Regions from separate parts of the Streptomyces sp. NPDC043812 genome, predicted to be linked through region 1. Evidence: riboswitches for the same ligand, from Rfam matches in the RefSeq annotation. Region 1 holds a riboswitch; each other region holds the start of a gene.
The links. Region 1 has a riboswitch for cyclic di-AMP ahead of AC067Z_RS04605 (transglycosylase family protein). Riboswitches for the same ligand answer to the same signal wherever they lie in the genome.

Region 1 (4,320 bases):
GCGTTGGCGGCGCCGTCCTCGATGCCGCGGGCCAGACGCTCGGGGTTGGTGACGAACAGGTCGTCGCCGACGAGCTGCACCTTGGTGCCGAGCTTCTCGGTGATGGTCTGCCAGCCGGCCCAGTCGTCCTCGAACAGCGGGTCCTCGATGGAGACCAGCGGGTAGGCGTCGACGAGCTCCGCGTAGTACTCGGTCATCTCGGCGGCCGAGCGGGACTTGCCCTCGAACTCGTACGAGCCGTCCTTGTAGAACTCGGACGCGGCGACGTCGAGCGCCAGCGCGATGTCCTTGCCGGGGGCGTAGCCGGCCTCCTTGATGGCCTCGAGGATGAGGTCCAGGGCGGCGCGGTTGGAGTCGAGGTTCGGCGCGAAGCCGCCCTCGTCGCCGAGACCGGTGGACAGGCCCTTCTGCTTCAGCACCTTCTTGAGGGTGTGGTAGACCTCGGCGCCCCAGCGCAGGGCCTCGGAGAAGGACTCCGCGCCGATCGGCGCGATCATGAACTCCTGGATGTCCACGTTGGAGTCGGCGTGCGAGCCGCCGTTCAGGATGTTCATCATCGGAACGGGCAGCAGGTGCGCGTTCGGGCCGCCGAGGTAGCGGAAGAGCGGCAGGTCGGAGGCCTCGGAGGCGGCGTGCGCGACGGCGAGGGAGACGCCGAGGATGGCGTTGGCGCCGAGCGAGGACTTGTCGGGCGTGGCGTCCAGGTCGAACATCGCCTGGTCGATCAGGCGCTGCTCGGTGGCGTCGTAGCCGACGAGCTCCGGGCCGATCTGCTCGATGACGGCGAGGACGGCCTTCTCCACGCCCTTGCCGAGGTAGCGGTTCTGGTCACCGTCGCGGAGCTCGAGGGCCTCGAACGCACCGGTGGAGGCGCCGGACGGAACTGCAGCACGACCCGTGCTGCCGTCGTCGAGGCCAACCTCGACCTCGACCGTGGGGTTGCCTCGGGAGTCCAGGATTTCCCGGGCTACGACGACGTCGATGGACGGCACGAGCATCTCCTTCTGGGATGTGACGCGAGAAAAGTGCAGAGGTCTGCTTGGCCTTGCGCCAAGAGCCTAACCGCCTCGGGGGCAAAGGCCGGCCGATGCCCGCCCCGTGGGACGAAAAAGGGCGTGAACACTGAGCGCGGGGGACAAAACACCCGGAAGCTACTCGTAGGTAACGCCTTGAACGCCGAAACCCCGGCCCGGCGCGCACGGGGGAACGCGGGCCGGACCGGGGTGCTCGGGGGTCCTGTCCGCGCTGCGGAGCGCGGACAGGAGGCGGGTCAGCGCAGGTGGAGCTGCTGGCCCGGGTGGATCACATCGGCGTCCTCGACGATGTTCTTGTTCAGCTCGAACAGCTTCTCCCAGCCGCCCTTGACCTTCTCGGCCGTGGCGATGCTGCTCAGGGTGTCGCCGGCCTTGACCTTGTACTCGCCGTCGCCCTTCTTGAAGGACTTGGCCTTGGCGGCGGGCTTGGCGGCCTTCTTGGCCGGGGCCTCGGCGCGCTCGGAGCGCGTGGTCGGGGCCTCGGCGCGCTTCGGCTGCGCAGGCTGGGCCGGAGCGGCGTCGTTGGCGGCGTTGGACAGGCCGACGCCGCAGCTCGGCCAGGCACCCTTGCCCTGGCCGGCGAGGACCTTCTCGGCGACGGCTATCTGCTGGGACTTGGAGGCCTGGTCGGCGGACGCGGCGTACGCGGTGCCGCCGTACGCGGCCCAGGTGGAGGCGGAGAACTGCAGGCCGCCGTAGTAGCCGTTGCCGGTGTTGATGGACCAGTTGCCGCCGGACTCGCACTGCGCGACCGAGTCCCACTCGGAGGTGGTGGCGGCGGAGGCGGAGGTGGCGGCGAGCATGGGGGCGGCGATGGCGGCACCGGTGACGCCGGCGAGCGTGGCGATACGGACGGCCCTTGACGCGCGGCGGTGCTTGGCCTTGCTGGAACGCAGCATGGAGCTTCTCCTCACCGACGCCTACGAGGTGAGCTGTCGGGTTCGGGCCATGTGAGTTGCCCGGCCACGCGTCTGGCGCATGGCTTCACCCCGAGCCGTTCCTCGGTCGCTCACCTTCAACGACCGGGACCGGCGCTTACCTTGGGTCCCCCGCTCCTGCCTTCGGCGCACTGAGCGACGAGTGTTCCCCCCGACCGACGGCAGGATTCGGCGTGACGGTCGACGGTGCCCGCGGTGGCGAGCGGTTCCGACCGTAAACACACGGCTCCCCGATGTTCAAAGCTGAACATCGGGGAGAAATCGCCCAATCCGCCCCGGCAATCAGGGGCGTTTACGCAGGTCGTGACCGTCTTGGCCGAATTTGCTGGCTGAAACCTGTTAGTTGCCGCAAAGAGACCCTTGTCTCACTGGAACAGAACGGACAAACGACCGCGAACCACCGCGTGAACTACGGCTGATTCAGGCCGAGATCGAGACTCTGACCGGGGACGATGAGGTCGGGGTCGTCCCCGACGGTCTCCTGGTTCGCCTCGTAGAGGGCGGTCCAGCCTCCCGGCAGCTCGCGCTCGTCCGCGATGCCCCACAGGTTGTCGCCGGGCTGGACGGTGTAGCTGCCGTCCCCGGCCTCCGCCGCCCCGTCGCGTACCGATGCGTCACCCCGTGAGGCATGACGACCGCTTTCGCGACCCTCGTCCGAATTGCCCGCTTCGCTCTCGTCCTTGGCGGCCTCGCCACGATGCTTGCCGCTGCCGTCCGCGGGAGCGGTTTCCTCGCTGTTGTCCGGAGTGCCCGATTCAGCCGGTTCATCAGATGTGTCCGGGGATGCCGACGCGTCGGCGTCCCTCGGCTGCGAGCCGTCGTCCCCGGAGGAGTCGGCCGACCCGGAGGGCCGCGACGTGTCGGACCCGGACGCGGAGTCCTCCGCGCCCTCCCCGGCGGACGGTGCGGCGCTCGCGCCGGACTCGGGCAGCAGCAGGTCGCCCGGCTCCATGCCGGGGTCCACGCCGGTGTCGGCGCCGTCGTCCGTCAGGCCCGCGATCGTCGCGCAGCCGGGCCACGCCTCCGGCCCCTGCGCCTCGAGCACCTTCTCCGCGACGGCGATCTGCTGCGAACGGCTCGCGAGATCGGCGCTCACCGCGTACGAGGTGCCGCCGAATTCCTCCCAGGTCTCCTGCGCGAACTGCAGTCCGCCGTAGTAGCCGTTACCGAAGTCGGCGCTCCATGCGCCACCGGTCTCGCACTCGGCGACACGGTCCCAGGCGGCGGAGTCCGCGGCGGAAGCGGAACCCGCGCCGAGGAGCGGGATCGCGATGGCCGAGCCGGTCACCCCTGCCGCGACGACGATGGCCGGAGCCTGACGGGGTCGGCGGTGCCGTCCGTTCCCGGAGCGCATGAGAATGCCTTTCGCGTGACTACTGAGGACTGAGCGGCCTGCTGACGCCTGCCGAGTCGACGGTGAACGTAGCCGCATTCGAACGTGAGTCACAAGTCGATGCAGCGGAGATCACGTGAAAGTCACGAACTTGATCCACCGTCAGATTTTGGCGGGTGTGAACTCAACGGGCAGAGTGCGCAATCCGCGCATGATGAGACCCCCACGCCACCGCAAATCGGCTGGATCGCCCGCAAGCCGCAAGTCGGGCATTCTCCTGAGCAGGGTCGCGAGCGCGGTCTGTCCTTCGAGCCGGGCGAGCGGCGCGCCGAGGCAGTAGTGGATGCCGTGGCCGTAGCCCAGATGCTGGTTGTCGCGCCGGGCGAGGTCGAGAGTGTCCGGTTCGCCGAAGCGCTCCGGGTCGCGGTCCGCGGCGGCGAGCACGACGAGTACGGGATCTCCCGCGGCGATCCGCTGCCCGCCGACCGTCAGCTCCTCGGTCGCGAACCGCCAGGTCGCGAGCTCGACGGGCCCGTCGTAGCGCAGCAGTTCCTCGACCCCGGTCTCCAGCAGCGCGCTCTCGCCGGCGGCGAGCGAAGCCTGCAGCCGCTCGCGCTGTGCGGGGTTGCGCAGCAGCGCGTAGACGCCGTTGCCGATGAGGTTCACGGTCGTCTCGAAGCCGGCGAAGAGAAGGATGAACGCCATCGCGGCGGCCTCGTTCTCGGTGAGGTGCTCGCCGTGGTCGGACGCCTTGATGAGCCCGGAGATGAGGTCGTCCCCCGGCTCCTCGCGCTTGCGATGGATCAGTTCGGCGAGATATCCCCGCATCTTCTTCACGGACCGGGCGACCCCGCCGCGCGGCCCGCCGCCGTGACGGATCATCATCCCCGCCCAGTCGCGGAAGTCGTCCTGGTCCTCGCGCGGGACGCCGAGCATGTCGCAGATCGCGTAGATGGGGAGCGGGAACGCGAACTCGTGGATGAGGTCCGCCTCCCCCTTCTCCACGAAGCCGTCG
Region 2 (4,320 bases), on a different contig from region 1:
GAGGCCCTTCGCGGTGTGCAGGGTCATCAGCGTGATGACGCCGGTGCCCTCCTGATCCTCGTCGGGGATCTGGTCGGAGTCGGCGACGAGCGCGACCTTCTCCAGGAACTCGGCGAGCGTGCCCGCGCCTTCCTCCTCCGCGCGGTCCTGCTCGAACTCGAGTGCCACGGCGGCGAGTTCCTGGAGGTTCTCGATGCGCGTCTCGTCCTGCGGGTCGGTGGACGCCTGGAGTTCGGCAAGATAGCCGGTCCGCTCCAGGACGGCCTCCAGCACGACCGCGGGCCCCGCGCCCGAGTCGACGATCGTGCGCAGTTCCTCCATCAGCACGTTGAACCGCTTCACCGCGTTCGCCGAGCGGGCCGCCATTCCGTACGCCTCGTCGACGCGGCGCAGCGCCTGCGGGAAGGTGATCTTCTCGCGGAGCGCGAGGGCGTCGATCATCGCCTCGGCGCGTTCACCGATACCGCGCTTGGGGACGTTGAGGATGCGGCGCAGCGGGACGTTGTCCTCGGGGTTGGCCAGGACGCGCAGATACGCGAGGACGTCCCTGACCTCCTTGCGCTCGTAGAAGCGCACTCCGCCGACGACCTTGTAGGGCAGGCCGACGCGGATGAAGATCTCTTCGAAGACACGGGACTGGGCGTTCGTCCGGTAGAAGACGGCGACGTCGCCGGCCTTCGCGTCGCCCGCGTCGGTGAGCCGGTCGATCTCGTCGGCGACGAACTGGGCCTCGTCGTGCTCGGTGTCCGCGACATAGCCGGTGATCTGGGCGCCCGCACCGGCGTTGGTCCAGAGGTTCTTGGGGCGGCGGGACTCGTTGCGCTCGATGACCGCGTTGGCGGCGGAGAGGATCGTCTGCGTGGAGCGGTAGTTCTGCTCGAGCAGGATCGTCGTCGCGTCCGGGTAGTCCTCCTCGAACTGGAGGATGTTGCGGATCGTCGCGCCGCGGAAGGCGTAGATCGACTGGTCGGCGTCGCCGACCACGCACAGCTCGGCGGGCTCCAGGTCCTCGTAGCCCGTGCCCACCAGCTCGCGTACGAGTGTGTACTGGGCGTGGTTGGTGTCCTGGTACTCGTCGACGAGGACGTGGCGGAAGCGGCGCCGGTAGTGCTCGGCGACGTCGGGGAACGCCTGGAGGAGATGGACGGTCGTCATGATGATGTCGTCGAAGTCCAGGGCGTTGGCCTCGCGCAGCCGTCCCTGGTACATCCGGTACGCCTCGGCGAGCGTCTTCTCGAAGCCGTCCACCGCCTGGTCGGCGAAGGTCTCCTCGTCGATCAGCTCGTTCTTCAGGTTCGAGATCTTGGCGCTGAAGGACTTCGGCGGGAACTTCTTCGGGTCGAGGTCCAGGTCGCGGCAGACCAGGGACATCAGCCGCTTCGAGTCGGCGGCGTCGTAGATCGAGAACGACGAGGTGAAGCCGAGCTTCTTCGACTCGCGGCGCAGGATGCGCACGCACGCGCTGTGGAACGTCATGACCCACATCGCGTTGGCCCGCGGGCCGACCAGCTGCTCGACGCGCTCCTTCATCTCACCGGCGGCCTTGTTGGTGAAGGTGATCGCCAGTATCTGGCCGGGGTGCACATGGCGGGTGCCCAGCAGATGCGCGATCCGGTGGGTGAGCACACGGGTCTTGCCGGAACCGGCTCCGGCGACGATGAGCAGAGGGGTGCCCGTGTGCACGACCGCGGCACGCTGCTCCACGTTCAGCCCCTCGAGCAGGGCCGCAGGGTCGACGGCGGGGCGCGGGTGACCGTCGCGGTAGTACCCGTCGCGGGCCGGGGGCACGTCGTAGGCGCCCTGGAAGAGGTCGTCCGGGATCGGCTCCGGGGCGTGCTCCTCGGGCGGGGGCGGGTGCTCCTCCGCTCGGGGCTGGAGATCCGCCAGGAAGCTGTCGTCAAAGAGGCTGCTCATCGCTTATCGAGTCTAGGCGGCCGGACCGACAACCCGGTGCCGTATGCCGATCCGGCCCCGGACATCCGTCCGCACGCGGAGGCGGACGCGTTCCGTGACCGGGCGGATCCGGTGCGCCACACGTACGGCCGGAAGTCCTGCTCACCGAAAAAGGTCACGAAAATGTATCGGACATATCGAACATCAACCTTCACAGCAGATGCACGAGTTGGCTAGCGTGCTCGACCAGACGGCCCGTACCGCCATGGCGAACCCCGCCATCCGCGCCGTCTCCGCCGAATCCGGGCTTTCCGTAAGGAAGTTCAGAACCGGGGACCCACATGCACTATTGGGGTGAATCGGACCGCGCTCCACTCGGTCCGTAGGGCATCTTCCGTTCCGCCCGAACCCGTCAGCTAACCCGGTAGGCGGTTCACGGAAGAAGGAGATGCCGGCCTTGGCGTCGCATCGCAGGATCCGCAGCCGTAGCGTAAAACCCTCCCCTGCCGTCGGGTTCACGACGGCCGCCCTCGCCGGTGTCACTCTGCTGTCGACGCAGAGCGCCACCGCGGCGCCGACCGACCCGAAGCCCTCCGTCGAGGACGTGCAGAAGAAGGTCGACGACCTGTACCGGCAGGCCGGCACCGCGACCCAGGAGTACAACCAGGCGAAAGAGGCCACCGAGGAGAAGCGCCGCGAGGTCGACACGCTGCTCGACGACGCCGCCAAGCGCACCGAGAAGCTCAACGAGTCGCGCCGTGCCCTGGGGAACTACGCCGCCGCGCAGTACCGCACCGGTGCCGTCACCCCGACCGCCGCCCTGCTCTTCGCGGACAGCCCTCAGGCGTACTTCGAGCAGACGCAGCTGATGGACCGGATGACGGACCAGCAGCAGAGCGCGATCACCGAGTACGAGACCGAGCGCGCCGCGGCCGCGAAGCAGCGTGCCACGGCGACGAAGCGGCTGGAGTCGCTGACCGACTCCCAGAAGGCCCTGCGCATCAGCAAGCAGAGCGTCCAGACGAAGCTGGCAGAGGCCCGGACCCTGCTCTCGAAGCTGACGGCCGAGGAGAAGGCCCGTCTCGCCGCGATCGAGCGGGAGAAGGAGGAGGAGGCCCGCCGCAAGGCCGAAGCGAAGGCCGAGGCGGAGGCGCGTGCGAAGGCGGAGGCCGAACGGCAGCGCCAGGAGCGCGAGCAGACACCTCCGGAGACGGGCACGGGCAGCGGTACCGGCACGGACGACGGCAGCTACGCGGCGAAGGCCGACAAGGTCCTGGCCTTCGCCCGCTCCCAGATCGGCAAGCCGTACGTCTGGGGCGCGACCGGCCCGAGCTCGTACGACTGCTCCGGACTGACCCAGGGGGCCTGGAAGGCGGCCGGCGTGGACCTGCCGCGCACCACCTGGGACCAGGTGAAGGTCGGCCAGCGCGTCGCGACGGCCGATCTGCTCCCGGGCGACCTGGTCTTCTTCTACGACGACATCAGCCACGTCGGCATCTACATCGGCGACGGCAAGATGATCCACGCACCGAAGCCGGGCGCGAACGTCCGCGAGGAGTCGATCTACTACATGCCGATCTACGGCAGCGTCCGCCCGGTCTGACCGGCATCGGACACACGGATGCCCGGGCGGTCCACCCGCCCGGGCATCCGTGTGTACGCGGTCAGGCCGCGGCGTCCGCGGGGCTGGTCACGTCCACAGCGTCGCGATGAAGATGTTGGCCACGGTCAGCCCGCCGACCGCGCCGAACAGGGCCTTGTCGACCTGTTCCTCGTCACGCTTGACGTAGACCAGCCCGAGGATCACCACCAGCACCGCCAGCTTGATGCCGATCTTGACGTTGTTCACCGTCTGGTCGTCGGCCTGGTTGAGGCCCACCAGCGCCACGCCGGTGACCAGCATCGTCAGGGCCCCGTGCAGCATCGCCGGGGTGAAGCGTGCCGTGCCCGCGCCCATCGCCTTCATCTGGGTGAGGAAGCCGCCCAGCAGGGAGGCGATGCCGATGATGTGCAGGGCGACGAAGACTTTGATGAGTACGTCCATGGGCCGAGCCTAATCCTCGCCATACCACCCCTCCGGGGCCGGGTGGGCCGCATCCGACGCATCGGTCAGTGCGCGTCGGCAACCCGCTCCCGCGGCACCGGACCGGTGCGAAGAAAACGAGCAGCGACGACCGGCTTCGGACAGTTCCGCTCCTTACGTCTCATGGGCGTGGCGGCCAGGTTTAGCGTCCTGCACCAGGTGGCCGGCTCCCCACCCGCCGTTGTGCAGCCGGAGGGCACCCGGCCGCCACCGCCGAGAGATCCGGCGGCGCGCCGCTCCCCCTGTGCGGTGCGCCGCCGGACCGCAGGTACGAGGAAGGACGTGGCGCCCCCGTGGCAGCGCACCGGAAACCGAAGCAGCATCCGCTCACCGGGCCGGCCGCC
Region 3 (4,320 bases), on a different contig from region 1:
GCACTTCACCGACGCCGTGCACGGCCTCGGCCTCACCCTCCACTACCGCATGCGGGACGACGCGGACGTGATCGAACGCTGGGTCACCGTCGCCCACGAGGGCGCGGGGCCCGACCTCGAACTGCTCCGGGCCGACGCCGCGACCTGGACGCTTCCCCGGCGCGACGCCTGGCGGCTCGGGCAGCTGCACGGCCGCTGGGCCGCCGAGTCACTGCTCGTCCGGTCGCCGCTGACCTACGGCGAAAAGATCATCGGAAGCCGTCGCGGCCACACCGGTCACCAGCATCTGCCCTGGGTCGCGCTCGACGCCGAGGGGGCCACCGAGGAGCACGGCGAGGTGTACGGCTGCGCGCTGGGGTGGTCCGGTTCGTGGCGGATCGGCGTCCAGCAGCTGCCCGACGGGATGGTGCAGATCACGGGCGGGGCCGGCCACGACGACTCCGGGCTGCTGCGGCTCGCTCCCGGCGAGAGCTACACCTCGCCCGTGTTCGCCGGACTGTGGAGCGAGGGCGGCTTCGGCGGCGCGAGCCACGCCTGGCACGCCTGGCAGCTGGCGCATGTGATCCCGGGTGCCCGGCAGGACCGGCCCGTGCTCTACAACTCCTGGGAAGCCACCGGGTTCGACATCTCGGAGGAGCAGCAGCGGGCACTCGCCGTGCGGGCCGCCGCGATGGGTGTCGAACTGTTCGTCGTGGACGACGCCTGGTTCGGGGCCCGGACGAGCGACCGGGCGGGGCTCGGTGACTGGACACCCAACCCGGACCGCTTCCCGCACGGGCTGAAGCCGCTGGCCGACGAAGTGCACGCCCTCGGTATGCAGTTCGGCATCTGGGTCGAGCCGGAGATGGTCAACGCCGACAGCGATCTCTACCGCGCGCATCCCGACTGGGTGCAGCACCATCTCGGCCGCACGCGTACCGAACTGCGCAATCAGCTGGTGCTGAATCTCGCGCGCAGCGATGTGCAGGCGTATCTGTGGGAGCAGCTCGACGGCCTGCTCTCCGCTGCTCCCGTCGACTATGTGAAGTGGGACTTCAACCGCTGCTTCACCGATGCGGGCTGGCCGGGGGAGCCCTACCCGCAGAAGTTGTGGGTCGAGCATGTGCATGCCCTGTACGCGCTGCTCGACCGTCTTCGGGCGGCGCACCCGGGTGTCGCCTTCGAGTCCTGCTCGGGCGGCGGCGGCCGGATCGACCTGGGCGTGCTCAGTCGCACCGACCAGGTGTGGACCTCCGACAACACCGACCCGCTGGACCGGCTCGCCATCCAGCACGGCTTCAGCCAGCTGCACCCGGCGCGGGTCATGGCCGCCTGGGTCACCGACAGCCCCAATGTCCAGCTGAACGGTCGGCGCAGCAGTCTGCGCTTCCGTTTCGTCAGTGCCATGGCGGGGGTGCTGGGTGTCGGCGGCGATCTCACGGACTGGAGCGAGGCGGAGCTGACCGAGGCCCGCGGCTGGGTCCGGCTCTACAAGGAGATCAGGCCGGTGGTGCAGCACGGCGAGCTGTACCGGCTGCGTGATCCGGACGGCGGGCTCAGCGCTGTCCAATATGTCCGCGATGACGACATCGTCGTCCTTGTGACACTTCAGGCTCAGCACTACGGCGAGCGGCCGCCGCCCGTCAGACTGCGCGGGATCGACCCGCGCGCCGCCTACCTCTGCCTGGACAGCGGGAAGGTCCACCGAGGTGCCGTGCTGATCCATCACGGACTCCACACCGGGCTGACCGGCGATCTGGATGCAAACGTGATCAGGCTCAGGAAGGCGTGACGGACGCCTCAATTCCGTTCACGGAAAAGGTGGCTGCCGAATTCGCTGCCCGCGCACGGTGTGCCGTTGGATGGGATTTCACGGCGAACGACACAGGCGAGGGGTGGGGGTGGCGAGTGACCCGCGTCACTCGGGCCCGGAGTCCGGCGGGGACGAAGTCGGGCGTTGTCGACAACACTTGATGGATAAGTGCGGGCTTAGGTAATCATTTGCTGCTTCTGTCCGAATTGGGTCATTCGATATAACGTGCCCCGTCTGCAAGGGAGATGGGATCCGGCAGGTGAGCAGGATCATATTCGTGACGGAACGTACCGGGGTTCGGTGCCTCAATTCCGTTGCGGAGCAGGGAATTGAAGATCCCTTGTCCACGGAGGGTGACGGGGAATCCTTGCTTTATTCCGAGCCGACAATCCCCGGCGAAATCTGCCGCTTGTTTGCGCGTGCCCGGCTCGCCTACGGTCACGACCAATCCGGACGGACCGCCTAATCCTGCCGCCGACCGGACTTCGAACCCACCCACGTGTGGCAGGAGCGGGGGAACCAGGTAGTACGCCGTATCCGGAAAAATCGGACGGCTTGGGGTTAATTCGCGCAACAAGCGCGAACGGGCATCTCCAGCTCGAACCCGACAGCTCACCTCGCCGGCGCCGGAGAGGAATGCGCCATGCCTGGTAAGGGCAAGCACCGCCGTCCCAAGGCCAACCCCATCACCCGCGGCTTCGTCGTCGCCGGTACGGGTGGCGCCGCCATCGCACTGCCGCTGCTCGGCGCCACCGGCGCCAATGCCGCGACCGGCCCGGCCCCCGCCGCCGCGCCCGAGAAGGCCACCGCCGCCCCGGCCTCCTTCGCCGCCGCTCCGGCCGTCGAGGCCGCGAAGAAGGCGCCGAAGACCTACACGGTCGTCCCCGGCGACTATCTGTCGAAGATCGCGGAGGAGCAGGACGTCCGCGGCGGCTGGAAGCAGCTGTTCAACGACAACCGTCGCGCCATCGGTGCCGACCCGGCGCTGATCCACCCCGGCCTCGAGCTGACCATCGGTGCGAAGTCGAAGGCCAAGAGCGACCCGGAGCCCCGCACCGAGTCGCAGTCCCGGTCCTCGCGTGACTCCGTCCGGCCCGCCGCTCCCGAGGCGCCTGCCGAGAAGCCCGCCGCTCCCCAGGCTCCTGCCGAGAAGCCCGCGGAGAAGCCCGAGAGCAAGACGTCGGCCGCCGGCTTCACGGTGCCGATCGCCGGCGCGGGCATCTCCACGCCGTACCACCAGTCCGGCTCCATGTGGTCCAGCGGTTACCACACCGGTGTCGACTTCGTCGCCGCCACCGGCACCACCGTCAACTCCGTCGGCCCCGGCACCGTCGTCTCGGCCGGCTGGAGCGGCTCGTACGGCAACGAGGTCGTCATCCAGCACACGGACGGCACCTACTCGCAGTACGCCCACCTCTCCTCCCTGTCCGTCTCCGGCGGGCAGAGTGTGAGCGGCGGCCAGCAGATCGGGCTCTCCGGTTCGACCGGCAACTCGACTGGCCCGCACCTGCACTTCGAGATCCGTACCGGCTCGGGCTACGGCTCGGACATCGACCCGATGGCGTACCTGCGTCAGCACGGCGTCTCCATCTGAGTACTTACGGCCCGCCGTTGGGCGGGCCGACGCTCGTCCCTCGTTCCGTCCGGCGGCGGAGCGAGGGATTCCGCGTATTCCGGGTTGGTGGAAACTCGACTGGTGGTAAAGATCACCTCCCGTCAACCCCTCCTTACGGTCGCGTAGGTCACATCCGTAAAGGAAAGATGTGCTCCTGTGGCAGACGATTCGAGAACAGAGAACATCGGCGCATTCGGGTCGTACGCAGCGATCGGTGACAGCTTCACCGAGGGCGTAGGAGACCCCGGTCCCGACGGGACGTTCGTCGGCTGGGCGGACCGTTTCGCGGTCCTGCTCGACGACCTCGCACCGGAAAACACCTTCAGGTACGCCAACCTCGCCGTACGCGGCCGGCTCCTCGACCAGATCGTGGCGGAGCAGGTCCCGAGGGCCAAGCAACTCGCCCCCGACCTCGTGTCGTTCTGTGCCGGCGGCAACGACATCATCCGTCCGGGCTCCGACCCCGACGACGTGGCGGAGCGCTTCGAGCGGGCCGTCGCCGACCTCACCGACGCCGTCGGCACCGTCATGGTCACCACCGGATTCGACACCCGTGACGTACCCGTCCTGCGCCATCTGCGCGGGAAGATCGCCACGTACACCGCCCATGTGCGGGCCATCGCCGACCGCTACGGCTGTCCCGTCCTGGACCTCTGGTCGCTGAAGTCCGTGCAGGACCGGCGCGCCTGGGACGCCGACCGGCTGCATCTGTCACCGGAGGGTCACACCCGCGTCGCGCTGCGGGCCGCCCAGGTGCTGGGACTCGACATCCCGGCCGACCCCGACCAGCCGTGGCCGTTCCTGCCGCCGCGTGGGGCGCTCGAGGTACGCCGCGACGACATCAACTGGGCGCGCGAGTACCTGGTGCCCTGGATCGGCCGACGGCTGCGCGGCGAGAGCTCCGGCGACCATG

Region 2: it holds a riboswitch for cyclic di-AMP, as region 1 does, so the genes downstream of both, AC067Z_RS10825 (C40 family peptidase) here and AC067Z_RS04605 (transglycosylase family protein) in region 1, are expected to answer to the same signal.
Region 3: it holds a riboswitch for cyclic di-AMP, as region 1 does, so the genes downstream of both, AC067Z_RS20020 (M23 family metallopeptidase) here and AC067Z_RS04605 (transglycosylase family protein) in region 1, are expected to answer to the same signal.

The regions. Positions count from the first base shown of each region.
Region 1 is NZ_JBWKCY010000002.1:426,084-430,403, reverse strand. It holds gene eno (phosphopyruvate hydratase) at 1-998, opposite strand, end outside; gene AC067Z_RS04605 (transglycosylase family protein) at 1,271-1,933, opposite strand; cyclic di-AMP (ydaO/yuaA leader) riboswitch at 1,937-2,111, opposite strand; gene AC067Z_RS04600 (transglycosylase family protein) at 2,382-3,326, opposite strand; gene AC067Z_RS04595 (cytochrome P450 family protein) at 3,468-4,320, opposite strand, start outside.
Region 2 is NZ_JBWKCY010000006.1:15,481-19,800, forward strand. It holds gene pcrA (DNA helicase PcrA) at 1-1,914, opposite strand, end outside; cyclic di-AMP (ydaO/yuaA leader) riboswitch at 2,178-2,339, shown strand; gene AC067Z_RS10825 (C40 family peptidase) at 2,342-3,496, shown strand; gene AC067Z_RS10830 (hypothetical protein) at 3,584-3,937, opposite strand; gene AC067Z_RS10835 (C40 family peptidase) at 4,270-4,320, shown strand, end outside.
Region 3 is NZ_JBWKCY010000013.1:18,294-22,613, reverse strand. It holds gene AC067Z_RS20025 (alpha-galactosidase) at 1-1,771, shown strand, start outside; cyclic di-AMP (ydaO/yuaA leader) riboswitch at 2,275-2,433, shown strand; gene AC067Z_RS20020 (M23 family metallopeptidase) at 2,436-3,386, shown strand; gene AC067Z_RS20015 (SGNH/GDSL hydrolase family protein) at 3,564-4,320, shown strand, end outside.